3 regions of the Solibacillus sp. FSL W8-0372 genome follow, and region 1 is predicted to be linked to each of the others. Evidence: riboswitches for the same ligand, from Rfam matches in the RefSeq annotation. Region 1 holds a riboswitch; each other region holds the start of a gene.
What was found. Region 1 has a riboswitch for cobalamin ahead of MKY13_RS07450 (cobyric acid synthase). Riboswitches for the same ligand answer to the same signal wherever they lie in the genome.
Positions count from the first base shown of each region.

Region 2: it holds a riboswitch for cobalamin, as region 1 does, so the genes downstream of both, MKY13_RS02520 (ABC transporter substrate-binding protein) here and MKY13_RS07450 (cobyric acid synthase) in region 1, are expected to answer to the same signal.
Region 3: it holds a riboswitch for cobalamin, as region 1 does, so the genes downstream of both, MKY13_RS06240 (hypothetical protein) here and MKY13_RS07450 (cobyric acid synthase) in region 1, are expected to answer to the same signal.

Region 1 is NZ_CP150204.1:1,529,074-1,533,767, forward strand. Features, by position in the region: gene MKY13_RS07430 (S16 family serine protease) at 1-464, shown strand, start outside; gene MKY13_RS07435 (translation initiation factor 2) at 709-981, shown strand; gene MKY13_RS07440 (YusW family protein) at 1,095-1,607, opposite strand; gene MKY13_RS07445 (S16 family serine protease) at 1,759-1,965, shown strand; cobalamin riboswitch at 2,091-2,278, shown strand; gene MKY13_RS07450 (cobyric acid synthase) at 2,436-3,929, shown strand; gene cbiB (adenosylcobinamide-phosphate synthase CbiB) at 3,970-4,694, shown strand, end outside.
Region 2 is NZ_CP150204.1:497,407-502,100, reverse strand. Features, by position in the region: gene MKY13_RS02530 (adenosylcobinamide amidohydrolase) at 1-137, opposite strand, end outside; gene MKY13_RS02525 (iron ABC transporter permease) at 137-1,144, opposite strand; gene MKY13_RS02520 (ABC transporter substrate-binding protein) at 1,128-2,084, opposite strand; cobalamin riboswitch at 2,224-2,416, opposite strand; gene MKY13_RS02515 (acyl-CoA dehydrogenase family protein) at 2,521-3,690, opposite strand; gene argS (arginine--tRNA ligase) at 4,019-4,694, opposite strand, start outside.
Region 3 is NZ_CP150204.1:1,283,906-1,288,599, forward strand. Features, by position in the region: gene glsA (glutaminase A) at 1-799, shown strand, start outside; gene MKY13_RS06235 (hypothetical protein) at 909-1,442, opposite strand; gene MKY13_RS06240 (hypothetical protein) at 1,645-2,010, opposite strand; cobalamin riboswitch at 2,204-2,386, opposite strand; gene metE (5-methyltetrahydropteroyltriglutamate--homocysteine S-methyltransferase) at 2,720-4,694, opposite strand, start outside.

The sequences.
Region 1 (4,694 bases):
AAATGGTAACAAATAAAATTCGTTATACTTCGAAAAATGATGAGTTATTAAGTTATATACGACCCGCGGAGAAGCATTTTGAAACGATGAGGGAAAATGTAGTGGCTTATTTGTCGGGAACCTCTTCTGCTATTGAAGATTTTTTAAATAGAGAAGATTTTGAAGGCGATAGTGCAGGACTGGCCACTGTATTAAGCGGACTCGCAGAAAAAGGCAGCTTCACCAATAACGTACCGATTGCCGTAACAGGTGCGATTGACGGGGAAGGAAATGTGAAGGAGATTGGCTCGATGAAAGCTAAAATTCTGATTGCCGAAAAAAGCGGCTTTTCGCATATTTTTTTACCTGTAGAAAATGCAAAAGAGGCGAGAGAAGTAAAGGACATACACCAACTTAACATCGAAATTATTGAAGTGGCAACGGTTGATCGTGCTGTAATAGAAATAGAGAAGCTAAATACGTAAGTCTTTAGAGCGCTATGGTGTTTTTCCATAGCGTTCTTATATTTTAAATAAATGGATAAATTTAAAGCCAAAGTGCATGTACAATCGTTATATAGTCAAGTGAGGTGAAGATATGGATTTTGAACGACTTGTTCATACAGATCGAACGGCAAATTGAATAAGAATCTTTTATTTAGTGAATTTCGTTTATCCTATGCATATATTGTAATTAAAGTGACTTTACAACCGTTAATATAGGGAGGATATGCCGATTAATAATCATGGAAATAAATCCAACCAACCCTCTGATTCAACAGATATTCAGATTGCTAGACTTGCATTTATTGCAGCAACCATTACAACACTTGGAGATGGTTTAGCAGCATTGGCTGCAGGTCTTGCTCTACAAGAATTGGAAAAATCGAACAATCAAAGTACACAACCTCAATATGATCAATCAAAACAGATGGATTCTACACAAAAGCAAATTGATTATTTAATAAAGGAACTAAAACAAATTAAAAAGATGTTAAGTTAAGAAGAAGAAAATAGTTTTAGTTCACAAAAAAAATCGAAAAGCATCATGCTAATCGATTTTTTGTGCATTATGGTAGAAGTTTTAGAGAAGATTTAACCTCTCTTTACCCACTATTATTTATTATGATGATAATGTTTTATTTCCCCGTTTTTGAATTTTACTTCAAGCTCAAAGGACTTATAGTTTTCATCGAGAGCAAATGCTTTTAGTACTTCTTTACGAACATCGTCATCACTTGTAGTTTCGTCAAATGTTAACTGTTTTAACGCATCGACAAAATTTTCGTACGCTTGATCACCTTTATACTCGATACCTTTAATTTCATCATCTAGTTCTGCATAAATATTGTTTCCATCGTTCTCATATTCAACATCATATGAATTGCGATTCGCATATTCTACGTCTAAATCAAATTCAGTAAAAGCATAATTTACATCTGCGACCTTAATTCCAGTACGTTCATTTTCATTTTCAGAGTTATTAGTGGTATTTTTGTTATTCGCTGATTCATCAACAGTACTATTGTTACCTGTAACATCCTTATTTGTCTTTGTATCATCGTTGTTACATGCGTACAATAACCCCAACAATAAGGGCATTGTAAGTAATAATTTAAATAATTTCATTTTATTCTCTCCTTTAAAAGTGGCTTGATAACTTAATTTAAGCCTCTAATTTTTAATAAAAGTATTCCCAAATTAAAATAAGCTATCCATTTCTACTGAAATTAAAAATTTCCCTTATTGAAGGTACAGTGCTGGACTTGCCGCTGTATTAATTGGTCTTAGCGAAAACGGCAGCTTTAATAATAACGTACCGATTGACGTAACAGGTGCGATTGACGGTGAAGGAAATGTGAAGGAAATTGGCTCAATGAAAGCTAAAATTCTCATTGCTGAAAAAAGCTGTTTTTCGCATATTTTCTTACCTGTGGAAAATGAAAAAGAGGAGAAGGAAGTAAAAAAGATGAGCAGCTTAATATAAACATTATTACGGTGGCTTCTTTAGAAAATGCTGTAAAGGAAATAATTAGGCTCAATAACGACTAACCGGTATCGGGAATAGTCCTATCATTTTTTAACAGACTGTGTTATTTTTATAATAATTTAATAATTTGCAATTGATTAAGTGCTTACAGATTTTTGTAAGGTAAAAGGGAAATTAGTGAAAGACTAATGCAGCCCCCGCTACTGTAATAGCTGATGAACTCACAACAAATCACTGTCGGAATGATGGGAAGAGGTGAAAGTAAAAGGAAGCTTAAGCCAGGAAACCTGCTTATTCAAACGATACTTACTTTTCGGAGGGAAAAGTATAGGCGAAACTAGTCATTGTTTTTGTGTATTTAAACACTATCCTATAATTAATTTCACATGCCTGTACCTCTTTTTCGATGAGAGGTACAGGCATTTTTAATTTTATTTGGAGATATTTACAGTAAGGAGGAAATTTAAGTGCAGGCAATTATGATTCAAGGTACAGCATCCGATGTGGGGAAAAGTGTACTATGTACAGCACTTTGCCGCATTTTTGCAAATGACGGTTATCGTGTGGCTCCATTTAAGTCACAAAATATGGCACTTAATTCGTATATTACAAAAGACGGTGGAGAAATCGGGCGTGCACAGGGGGTTCAGGCAGAAGCCGCAAAAATTGACGCAACAACGGATATGAACCCGATTTTACTTAAGCCTAAAGGGGAAATGGTATCGGAAGTGATTCTACACGGTAAACATTATGCCAATATAGATGCGCTTAGTTATCGTGAAAATATTGTTGAAGCAGTGATGCCTGAAGTTCGTTCATCACTTGCCCGTTTGTCGGAGAGCTATGATGTTCTTGTTTTGGAAGGTGCGGGAAGTCCGGCGGAAATTAACTTAAAGAACCGGGATATTGCCAATATGCGGATGGCCCATGAAACTGATGCTGCTGTAATTTTAGTTGCCGATATTGACCGGGGTGGTGTATTTGCTTCAATTGTCGGGACGTTAATGTTATTAGATGATACGGAAAGGTCCCGTGTCAAAGGAATTGTTATTAATAAGTTTCGAGGTATGAAAGAATTGCTTAATGATGGGATCGATTGGCTGGAGGATTATACAGGTATTCCTGTGCTTGGCGTAATTCCATACTTTGATGTTCAAATTGAAGCAGAAGATTCGCTCGCTTTATCCAGCCTGCGTTTTAAAAAACCGCAGCACCATGAATTTGCGATTGACGTCGCAGTTATCCGGTTTCCGCATATTTCGAATTTTACCGACATAGATCCGCTTATTGAAGAGCCGGATGTAGGTGTGCGCTTTGTTACGGCACTTAATGATTTGAAAAATCCAGATGTCGTGATTTTACCGGGGACAAAAAATACGGTGGAAGATTTTTTATGGCTTCAGCAAACCGGGTTAATGCAAGGGATTTTACAGTTAGCGCATCAAAATGTCCGCATTATCGGTATTTGTGGAGGTTACCAGATGCTAGGTGAAATTATCCGTGATGAGCAGGCGGTTGAAAGCACGGGAGGCACATATTTAACTTTAGGTTTGCTGCCGATTGAAACAACATTTATTAATAGTAAGCAAACAGTGCAAGTTTCCGGAAGGAGCTGTACAGGTCATGAGATTGAAGGGTATGAAATTCATTTAGGGCGCAGTGTAGCAACAAAACCGTTGAAGCCTTTCATTCAATTTTATGACGGCCGGACAGATGGTGTCTTTACGGAGCAAGTATTTGGTACATATGTTCACGGGATTTTCCAAAACCGTCCGTTCACTCGCGATTATTTTAATACAATCCGTAGGCAAAAAGGGATGGAGCCTATTTTAGGTGATGTTTTATCCGATTTTGAACGCCGTGAACAAGCGTATGAAATGCTGGATCACCATGTTCGTTCTCACTTAAATATGGAGAGGATTTATTCGTTTATTTCGGAAAGTAAGATTGAAATGAAGTGAATGGATAGGTAGATATTTATAAAAAAGGGGAATGGACACGATGTATTTTATTATTTGTGTAATCGCAGTACTCATCGATTGCATTGTAGGGGATCCAAAAAAATGGACGCATCCTGTCATTTATATTGGCAACGTGATTTCGTTTTTTGAGAGGAAATGGAATAGCGGGAGTGACAATAGAAGACGGATCAATGGCTATCTAACAGTTTTTCTCACGGTAACTATTACAACGGGCTCTGTTTTTTTTATTATCATTCTTGCACTGAAAGTACATCTTCTCATTTGGCTAGTAGTCGAAATCTTTTTGATTAGTTTAGCACTAGCCCAGAAATCATTAAAAGAAGCGGCGATGCTCGTTTACGATTCTTTGGAAGCGAATGATTTATCCGAAGCAAGGAAATATTTAAGCTGGATTGTGGGCCGTGATACGAATCATTTGGATGAACCTGAAATTGTAAGAGGTGTCATTGAAACCGTCTCGGAAAATACGAGTGACGGCGTGACGGCTCCGCTTATGTATGCGCTATGTTTCGGGGCAACCGGTGCATGGTGCTATAAAGCTATTAATACGTTGGACTCGATGATCAGCTATAAAAATGAACGGTATGCAGATTTCGGATTTGCTGCAGCAAAATTGGATGATGTTGCGAATTATGTGCCTAGCAGAATTTCCGGGTGGTTCCTTATAATATTTACAAAATGTGATACGGCAAAACCTTTCAAACACCGCTATAAAAACTGGCTAAAGGATGCTAAAAAACATCC
Region 2 (4,694 bases), 1.0 Mb from region 1:
ATTTTTAATAATGTCGATTTCCCACTACCGTTTGGACCAAGAATCCCGAGGATTTTACCTTTTTCCACGTGAAACGTCATATTTTTCACAATCTGTTTTCCGTCATAACCACCTGACAATTCGTTCACTTTTAACACTATGCAACAACCTTTCTACGTTGCTTAAAGAAAATATAGGCAAATACCGGTGCACCAATAAACGAAGTAATTACGCCAATTGGGAGTTCTACAGGTGAGATGATCGTCCGTGATACTAAGTCGCAAATGACGAGTAGACTCGCACCATTTAAAAAGGATAATGTCAGTAAATGTCGATGATCGGCTCCGACTAATAGACGAATCATGTGCGGCACAACTAAACCGACAAAACCAATCGTACCGGAAGCAGCTACAGCAGATCCCGTTAAGATGGAGCCACCTGCTAAAATCATATATTTACTGCGCTTCACATTTACCCCTAAATATTGAGCACGTTCCTCTCCATATATCATTGCATTCAGCTCACGGCGGTTGAACCATATAATACTCGTACCGATAATCATGAATGGTAAAATCATATTTACATATGACCAGCCACGCATCGATACACTACCAAGCAGCCAACCAATAATTGCTCTAAGCTCTTCCCCCGTTAAAGCAACCATTAATGAGATACATGAACCTAAAAACGAGCTAAATATAATTCCTGTTAAGATTAACGTTTCCATTTTCATAGAACGATCCACAAGTCGCGCAAATGTTAATACTATGACCATTGTACATGCGGCACCTGCCATACTGAATACTGGTAATGTAAATGCACCAAGAAACGGAATCGATATACCTAAAAAAATTGTCATAACGGCTCCGACTGATGCACCTGATGAAATCCCTAGCGTATAAGGATCGGCCAATGGATTTTTTAATAGCCCCTGGAAAGCCGCCCCTGCAATCGCCAGTGATGCACCAACGATTGCGGCTAAAATTACCCGTGGCATTCGAATTTTCCACAGTATACTGTAAGCTATCGGATCTGTCGTTTTATCCCATAATGTCGAAAGGGGGATATTAACCGTTCCAAATGATACTCCGATCCACAAGCTGCAAAGAAGCAATGCAATGGAAGTAGCATAAGCATATATATATTTTCTATTCTTTAAATACATCTGGATAAATTGCCTCACCTAGTGATTCAATACCTTCTACAATACGTGGACCTTGGCGACTCGTCGTATCCCCATCTACGACATGAACATTGCCATTTTTAATTGCATCCATTTCGTTATAGGCAGAGTTATTTACGATGCTTTCATAGTCGTTTTCATATGTTACAATCACTTCGTCTGGATTACTATCAACAAATTGCTCAGAGCTATACATCGGCCATCCAAGCTCTTGTACTGCATTTTCTACATTTAACACTTCTAGCATTTCATTAATAAATGTTTCTTGTCCTGCTGCATATAAGTCCGGCTCTGTGCCCACTACGATAAACACAGATTTTTCTTCTAAATCAGCCACTTTAACTTCAATGTCTTGAATTCCTTTTTGAATGGATGCAATCATCTCTGTTGCCTCCGCGGTTTTCCCTGTTAATTGCCCAATTTGTTCAATAGTCGTATATGTTTCTTCAAATGTTGTAGTATTTTTCACTACAAATACAGGAATGCCCACTGATTCAAGCTGCGCAATACCTTCTTCGTTAAAGCTATAAAGACCTGATTCATGAGCTACTACTAGATCTGGCTGCAATGCAATCAATTGTTCCAAGTTAAATTCCATCCCACCGACTTTTTCTTTTGTCTGAGCTTCTTCCGGGTAATTATCATTATCGGATACTCCAATAATTTGTTCATTTAAGCCTAAGCCAAATAATATTTCTGTATTCGATGGAATAAGGGAAATAATGCGTTCAGGAGCTTTTTCCACTGTCACTTCTTTGTTTAAAGCATCCGTTACCGTTATAGGGAACTGTGCTTGTTCCTCAACCATGTCTTTCGATTGTTGAGCTGAATCTTTTTCTACTGCTGTTTCTTCAACCCCACAGCCTGCAAGAAGCATAATTGAAATAATTCCTGTTGAAGAAAGTCGCTGCCAAGTTTTCATATGTAATTAATTCCTCCTAAAATTGTTCTAACTTGTTATTTTACACAAAAATAAAAAGCCTCCTACATACTAGGAAGCTTTATGAAAGCAAATAAATTCAAATAAAAAATTCATTCACCACATCCTATCCGCGTAGGTATTAATCGGGCATTATAAAGGCAGGTCTCCTGGCTTATGCATTAACGTTTATGAGCTGCCTTCCCGAAAATTTCAGTGGCATATAGCTCCAAACTAGCAATTACAGTGGCGGGACCGCATCGGATTTGAACCGATTTCCCTTTTACTTCTTACTTTAATTAGATATAGTAAGAACCTTTATAGTACATATTTAATTAATATTTTTATTATAGCGGATATTTCACTTAATGTATGCAAAATTACCAAAGTTTCAGATAATTTGTTTATAATTCAGTTTCTGCGTAGTAAATAACACAGATCATTCTTTTGTTTTTAAATTGTTTTCAATTGCTGTCTCTGCTAAACGCTTAATTGTAATGTCATCCATTGGTGGATTGTGTAAGCCTGCACGTACATCACGGTAATAGCGTTGAAGTGGGTTGGACCGTTGAAGACTCTTTGCGCCAACTAAACGCATCGCTTTATCAACGACTTCAATCGCTGTATTTGCCACAACATGTTTAGCAATATTGATTTCGTTAACTAAGGTCGCCTTCTTCGTCGGGTCATCATACAGTCTTGCTACCCCATAAATAGTAAAACGAGCTTTTGTTAATGCTAAATCCATTTCTCCGATGAGCGTTTGAACATTCGGCAATTGTGCAATTGTCCCTTGAATACTATTTGGTGAATGGCTATTCGCAAAATCAACCGCATAATCACGTGCTGCCTGTGCAATCCCTAAATAAGTCGCCGGGATAAGCAGTAACCAGCCGTTTAACTTAAAACCTGTTGTATAGTTTGGGATTTCCACTAAGTTCGTCTGATCAATGCGTACATTGTCGAGCACTAAATCATCGCTTCCCGTACCGCGCATTGATGCCACATCCCACGTGTTTTCGACCAATACTCCTTCAGCTGTTTTCGGAACAAGGAAAAACCCTAACTGATCCACATCTTCAATCCATGCAGATACTAAAAAATAATCGAGATCCGGTGCACCGCTCGTATAGTTTTTACGCCCGTTAATTATATAATGTTCGCCATCACGTTTTGCGGAAGTCGCCGGACGCCCACCACGCACTGGACTTCCCATCGCAAACTCACTTACTGCACGATTTACTGTCGCACCATTTGCAATTTCTCCACCAAACCAATCAAGCTTTTGAGGATTCCAGTAACGGTTTTCAAAAATCTCGCCTACATTTTGAATTGTCCACGAAACTGCCAACCCCGTACTTCCGCAATAGCTTGCCAATGTTTCATGTAGTAAAAGCGCATCATATACGGTGAAGCCATCTCCACCGTATTCCTTTGGCAACGTTATTTTTGTATAGCCAATTTCGCGTAGCTTTTGGAAATTTTCAAATGGAAATGTCGCTTGCTCATCTGTTTGTTGTGCCAATTGCTTTATACTCTCTGAAATTGTTTCGAGCTTTTCCAACCATTGTCGCTGCTCGTCCGTTTCAATAAATAATTCCTTGCTCATGGAAAGCACCACCCTTGTCTGTTGTCTTACGTAGTTATTTCTTCAAATTAATAGTACGTTTCGGGAATTTACAAGTCAATAGATATCCCTAGTTTCTTTGTAGGGATTCACTCACTTAATAAATAAGGGAGGGATTTCCAGTTTAAAGTGGAACGGTGGTAGGAGAAAGGCGAAAATATTCACGCTAATGTAGAACGTTTCGATCCAAAAGGAGATCCTTTACAACAAAAGGTAGAACGGCTCAGCTAAAAAGTAGAAACATCGCATTTTCAATGAAAAAACACCCTATTTTCCGTTAATAGAAAATAGAGTGTCGTGAAATTTTGTATTACATTTTCTCTGGTGCACTTACGCCGATTAATTTCAACGCATTTGCTAAAGTTGTTTTTACTGCTGTAATTAACGCTAAACGCGCTGCAGTTAACTCTTTGTTATCTTGGTTTAATACTTTTTCAGCATTGTAGAAGCTATGGAATGCTGCTGCTAAGTCTTGAATATAGTTTGCGATTCTGTGCGGTGTACGGTGTTTCGCTGCATCTGCCACGATTTGTGGGAATGCGCCGACCTTTTTCAGAACATCTTCTTCTTTTTCTGCTACAAGTAAGTTCAGGTTTTCTAATGATGCTTCAAAACCTTGCTCGCTTGCTGCACGTAAAATTGATGAGATACGTGCATGTGCATACTGCGCATAATACACTGGGTTTTCATTAGATTGTGATACTGCTAAGTCTAAATCGAAATCCATGTGTGAATCACCTGCAGTTTTTACGAAGAAATAACGTACTGCATCCAAGCCTACTTCTTCTACTAATTCACGCATAGTTACGGCGTTACCTGTACGCTTACTCATTTTGAACTTCTCACCGTTTTTGTAAAGCTGAACCATTTGAATTACTTCAACTTCCAATGTTTCACGCTCGTAGCCAAGTGCTTCAATCGCTGCTTTCATACGTGGGATATAACCGTGGTGATCAGCACCCCAAATATTGATTAATTTATCAAAT
Region 3 (4,694 bases), 250 kb from region 1:
AATGGAAGAAAAGGTCGTTTTTGGGGAATGTACTCAAATTTTTACACTTCAAAGTTTAGTAAAGGTATTTAGTTTTATGGTGGCAATGAATCACTACGGGTCCAAGGAAATTATGCGTTATGTTGATGTTGAACCTACAGGTGATTCCTTTGATTCTATCGTCCGTTTAGAAAGCCACAATAATAAGCCATTTAACCCGATGATTAATGCAGGTGCAATTACAGTAGCCTCTTTATTACCAGGAGAAACAATGTATGAAAAGGTGAAATCAGTAACATTATTTTTAGAGAAAATAATAGGGAAGAAAGTACACATCGACAACGAAGTATATTTATCAGAATATCATGCAGCCGATTATAACCGCGCGATTGCCTATATTTTGCAGGCAAATGGCTTTTTAAAATCAGACGTAGAGGAAGCATTGCAAGTATATTTACAGCTCTGCTCCATATCGGTCAATGTAGAGGATTTAGCGAAAATGGCTCTTTATTTTGCAACCAATGGTGAAAATAGTGCCGCCATTTGCAGTAAAGAAGTGATTCATATTGCTAAAGCATTAATGTTCACTTGCGGGATGTACAATGCATCAGGGAAGTTCGCGGCATTCATTGGATTACCGGCAAAAAGCGGTGTGTCCGGAGCGATAATCGCAGTTGTGAAAAATGGGGCAATTGAGCACCTACAAGGCCCAATTGGAATAGGAATTTATGGTCCTGCAATCGATCAAGTCGGCAATAGTGTTGCTGGCATCGCCTTTTTAACAGAGTTATCAAAGGAATTCGACCTGTTTTGTTTATAAAGAAAAGGAACAGTTTTTAATAATGAATGAGAAACTGTTCCTTGATTTATTTACTTAATAAAAAAATGATAGTTGACGTCTTGTTATTGATGGACCAAGGTGATTTTAATTAATCAGCATCAATAGCTTCAATATCTACCGCTATATAATGCGGCTGTTCATCAATTAAGAATTCAAAATAAATAATATGGCCATTCTCTTTTAGAAACTCCCTTGTCTCTAATGGCAGATTATCTTCATGTTGTACAACCATAGATTGAGTCGCTTCTATTGTTTGCAGAGGCTTCAATTGCCAGCTTCTAAATTCTACAAACTCTCTGCTTAAATAATATGAGTTCAATTCTTTAGGGAAATAGCCGATGTAGGCAATATTTATATGCTGATCGGTTAAATTTCTAACTTGGAATTGAAAGGTCAATCTTTTTTCTAAGTCATTTTCCTCTTCGATTCGAAAAGTTTTTTTCTTAATCGCAATAATTTCCTGTAAAGATTTATTCTCAGTAGGGTTGGTTAGGTTATGTACTCCTGATGCAACTTGTTCATAGAAGGCTTGTTCAGATCCTGAAAAATTTTGTTTTACGCAGCCACTAATACATATACTCAATAGACTTATTAATATAATTTTGGGAATTGAACACTTCAAATAAACTTCCTCTTTTCTATGTAGGATTGCATAGTGTACCAACGGCTAAGTATAATTGCTCGGAAATTAATTACTGGTAATATAACATAGAAAGAAGAATGTTTCAATTATTTGGAAAATGGAACTCATATAGAGTGGAAAAACCACTTTCGTCTATGTAAAGTGGATTTTCCTTTTTTCTATTATTTTTTTTAATGATTTTTCATTTTATAACTTTATTTGCTGTTATCAAAGGCTGACCAATTAATTCGTATTTTACATGTAAATAGGCATAATTGATCTCTTTATATTCTTCAGGAGATTGATTGATTAGTTGATCCGCATATTTTCTTATACTTTCTGAAGCTTCATGCAGATTATTAAATAAGATGAATTCTTTTAATTGGTTAATATAAAAGTCGGTTGTCTTTTGAAAACAGGCAGCCGTAATTTCTTTATAATCATTTGGTGATTGTGCTATGAATTGTTGCGCAATATTTTTAATAGCGTTTGCATTTACCTCTGTTTGATATGTTGAAATTACTTCATTAATCAATTGCTTATATTGAAGTACTTTGTTCAATTGCATATTATATTCCTCCTATAGTCCAAAAAATAGCAACATCGTAATTTGAAGTTGTTGCTAAATGGTCGCTTCATAAAGTGACAAGGAATACAAGAGAAGTTTTCTTTTTCGCAATGAAAACCTTTGTATAATTGTCGCACTATGAGCATGAAGAACATTTACTTTCATACTCTAAACCTCCTATCCGCGTAGGTTACTGGTTTGTACTTGAAAAGGCAGGTCTCCTGGCTTATCATCAACGCTTCTCACACCTTCCCATTTTAGTAATAGTGGTTTATTGTGAGTGGCTCCGAATCACAGTTGCGGGACAGCGACGGATTCACACCGTTCTTCCCTTTTAATTAAATGTTAAATTTAAACCTTTTCCAGTAAAATTTAGTTATTCTTAGATAGCTATTTGTAAACAATAAGGGGAGAGTCATACAAATAGCTATCCTACAATGACTAAATATAAATTTTTCATCTATATGAATTTAAGTTAAGGAAAATAAGAGGAAGTTTTCCGCTTATATGTTGAAAGACCTCAGTTTTAGATGTAAATAAAGGGAGGTTTTCCGGTTATATATTAAAAAAACACTTGTTTTCCTATTTTGGAATGTGATAAGCGGAATTCCTCCGTTTATTAATTCCATAGCTTATCGTCTGACAAAATTTTAATAACAGTAAACCACTAATATTTAAGTGTTTAGTGATTTACTGTATTTTTTTGAAATCAGACAGATAGTACTTGAGCGCGTAGTAGCTTAGCGGCTTCTACCATATTCGTTAATGAAGCAATCGTCTCGGACTCATGGCGTGTTTTTAAACCACAGTCAGGGTTAATCCAAAATTGATCTTTTGGAATAACAGCGAGACTTTCTTCTAATATAGAACTTATCTCTGAGATGCTTGGAACACGGGGGCTATGAATATCATAAACACCTAAACCGATTCCAAGTTCATATGGATGTACTTTTAATGAATCAATTAGCTCTCCATGGCTTCTGGAAGTTTCCAATGAAATTACATCTGCATCCAAAGCGCGGATTGGATCTATAAAATCATTGAATTCGCAATAACACATATGGGTATGAATCTGTGTATCTATCGCCACTTTTGATGTTGCCAGCTTAAACGAATCCACCGCCCATTGTAAATATTCAGCCCAATTTTCCTTACGTAAAGGAAGTCCTTCCCGAAGTGCAGGTTCATCAATTTGGATAATTTTTATGCCCGCATCTTCTAGTGCCTTTACTTCCTGCTGAATTGCTAAACCAAGCTGGAATGCTACTTCTTTTCTTGAGATATCATCGCGAACGAATGACCAATTTAAAATAGTGATAGGTCCAGTAAGCATGCCTTTTACATATTTAGAAGTAAGCTTTTGTGCCTCAACTACCTCTTTAACAGTCATCGCGTGTGTCCATTCAACATCACCGTAAATGATTGGTGGTTTTACGCAACGAGAGCCGTATGATACAACCCAAGCATTTTTCGTAAAGGCAAATCCAGTTAAATGTTCTCCAAAGTATTCCACCATATCTGTTCGTTCAAATTCTCCGTGTACTAATACATCCAATCCAATTTCTTCTTGAATTTGAATCCAACGTGCTGTTTCTTCCTTTACAAATGCCTCGTACTGTTCGTCAGTAATTTCTTTCTTACGCCATGCCGCCCGTGTTTTCTTTACTAGCTGAGATTGAGGAAAGCTGCCGATTGTTGTGGTAGGGTAGTCGGGTAAGTTTAACGATTTCTTTTGCAGTACTTGACGTTCTTTGAATGGAACAGTACGTGTGAAATCTGTATCCTTAATTCCCTTAACTAAATTTTTAACTTGCTCATTTTTTCGTATAGGGTGTGTCGCTAAAGATTCAATTGCTTTAATACTATTTGCGACGATACCTTCTTTAGCCCACGTTCCATGCTGAATATAATTTGTTAAATGTGCAATTTCCCGAATTTTTTCGTCAGCAAAAGCAAGCGCATCGTATAATTCATGTGGAAGATTTTGTTCTGATTTTTTTGTAACAGGGACGTGCTGTAGACTGCAGGAAGAACTAATCCATAAATCATTAACACCACTTAGTTGCTTAACTGTACTTATTGTAGAAACAGCTTCAGCTAAGTTAGCTGACCAAATATCCCGACCATTAATTATGCCGATGCTTAATGTTTTATTTTTAGGAAAACCATGCTGTAGAAGCGATTTCATATTTTCTGTTTTACCATGTACGAAATCTAAGCCAATTCCTGCAACAGGTAGATTACTTAAGCGCTCAAATGAAGTTAGTGCTTCAAAATAAGTTTGAACTAGTATTTTTGCGTGTGGTAGGGCTTCAGTTAATTGTTTATAAACTTCTTCAATTAATAAAATCTCATCTTCCTCGAGGTTTTTAGTGAAAGAAGGTTCTTCAATTTGAATCCAATCAGCACCTGCATCTACAAGCTGCTGGATTACCTGTGCATATAGCGGAATTAACTTTAAAAAGAAGGCTGCACGGCTTTTTTCGTCATATCCCTTTGCTAAATCAACGAAAGTATATGGACCGATAATTGTTGGCTTTCCGATAATACCTAGTTCATTTTTAGCTTCTTCAAATTGTTGGAGAATATAGTTATTTGTTAAGAATAACTCCTGATTTTCATATTTCGGAACAATGTAATGGTAGTTTGTATTAAACCATTTTGTCATTTCGCATGCTATTACT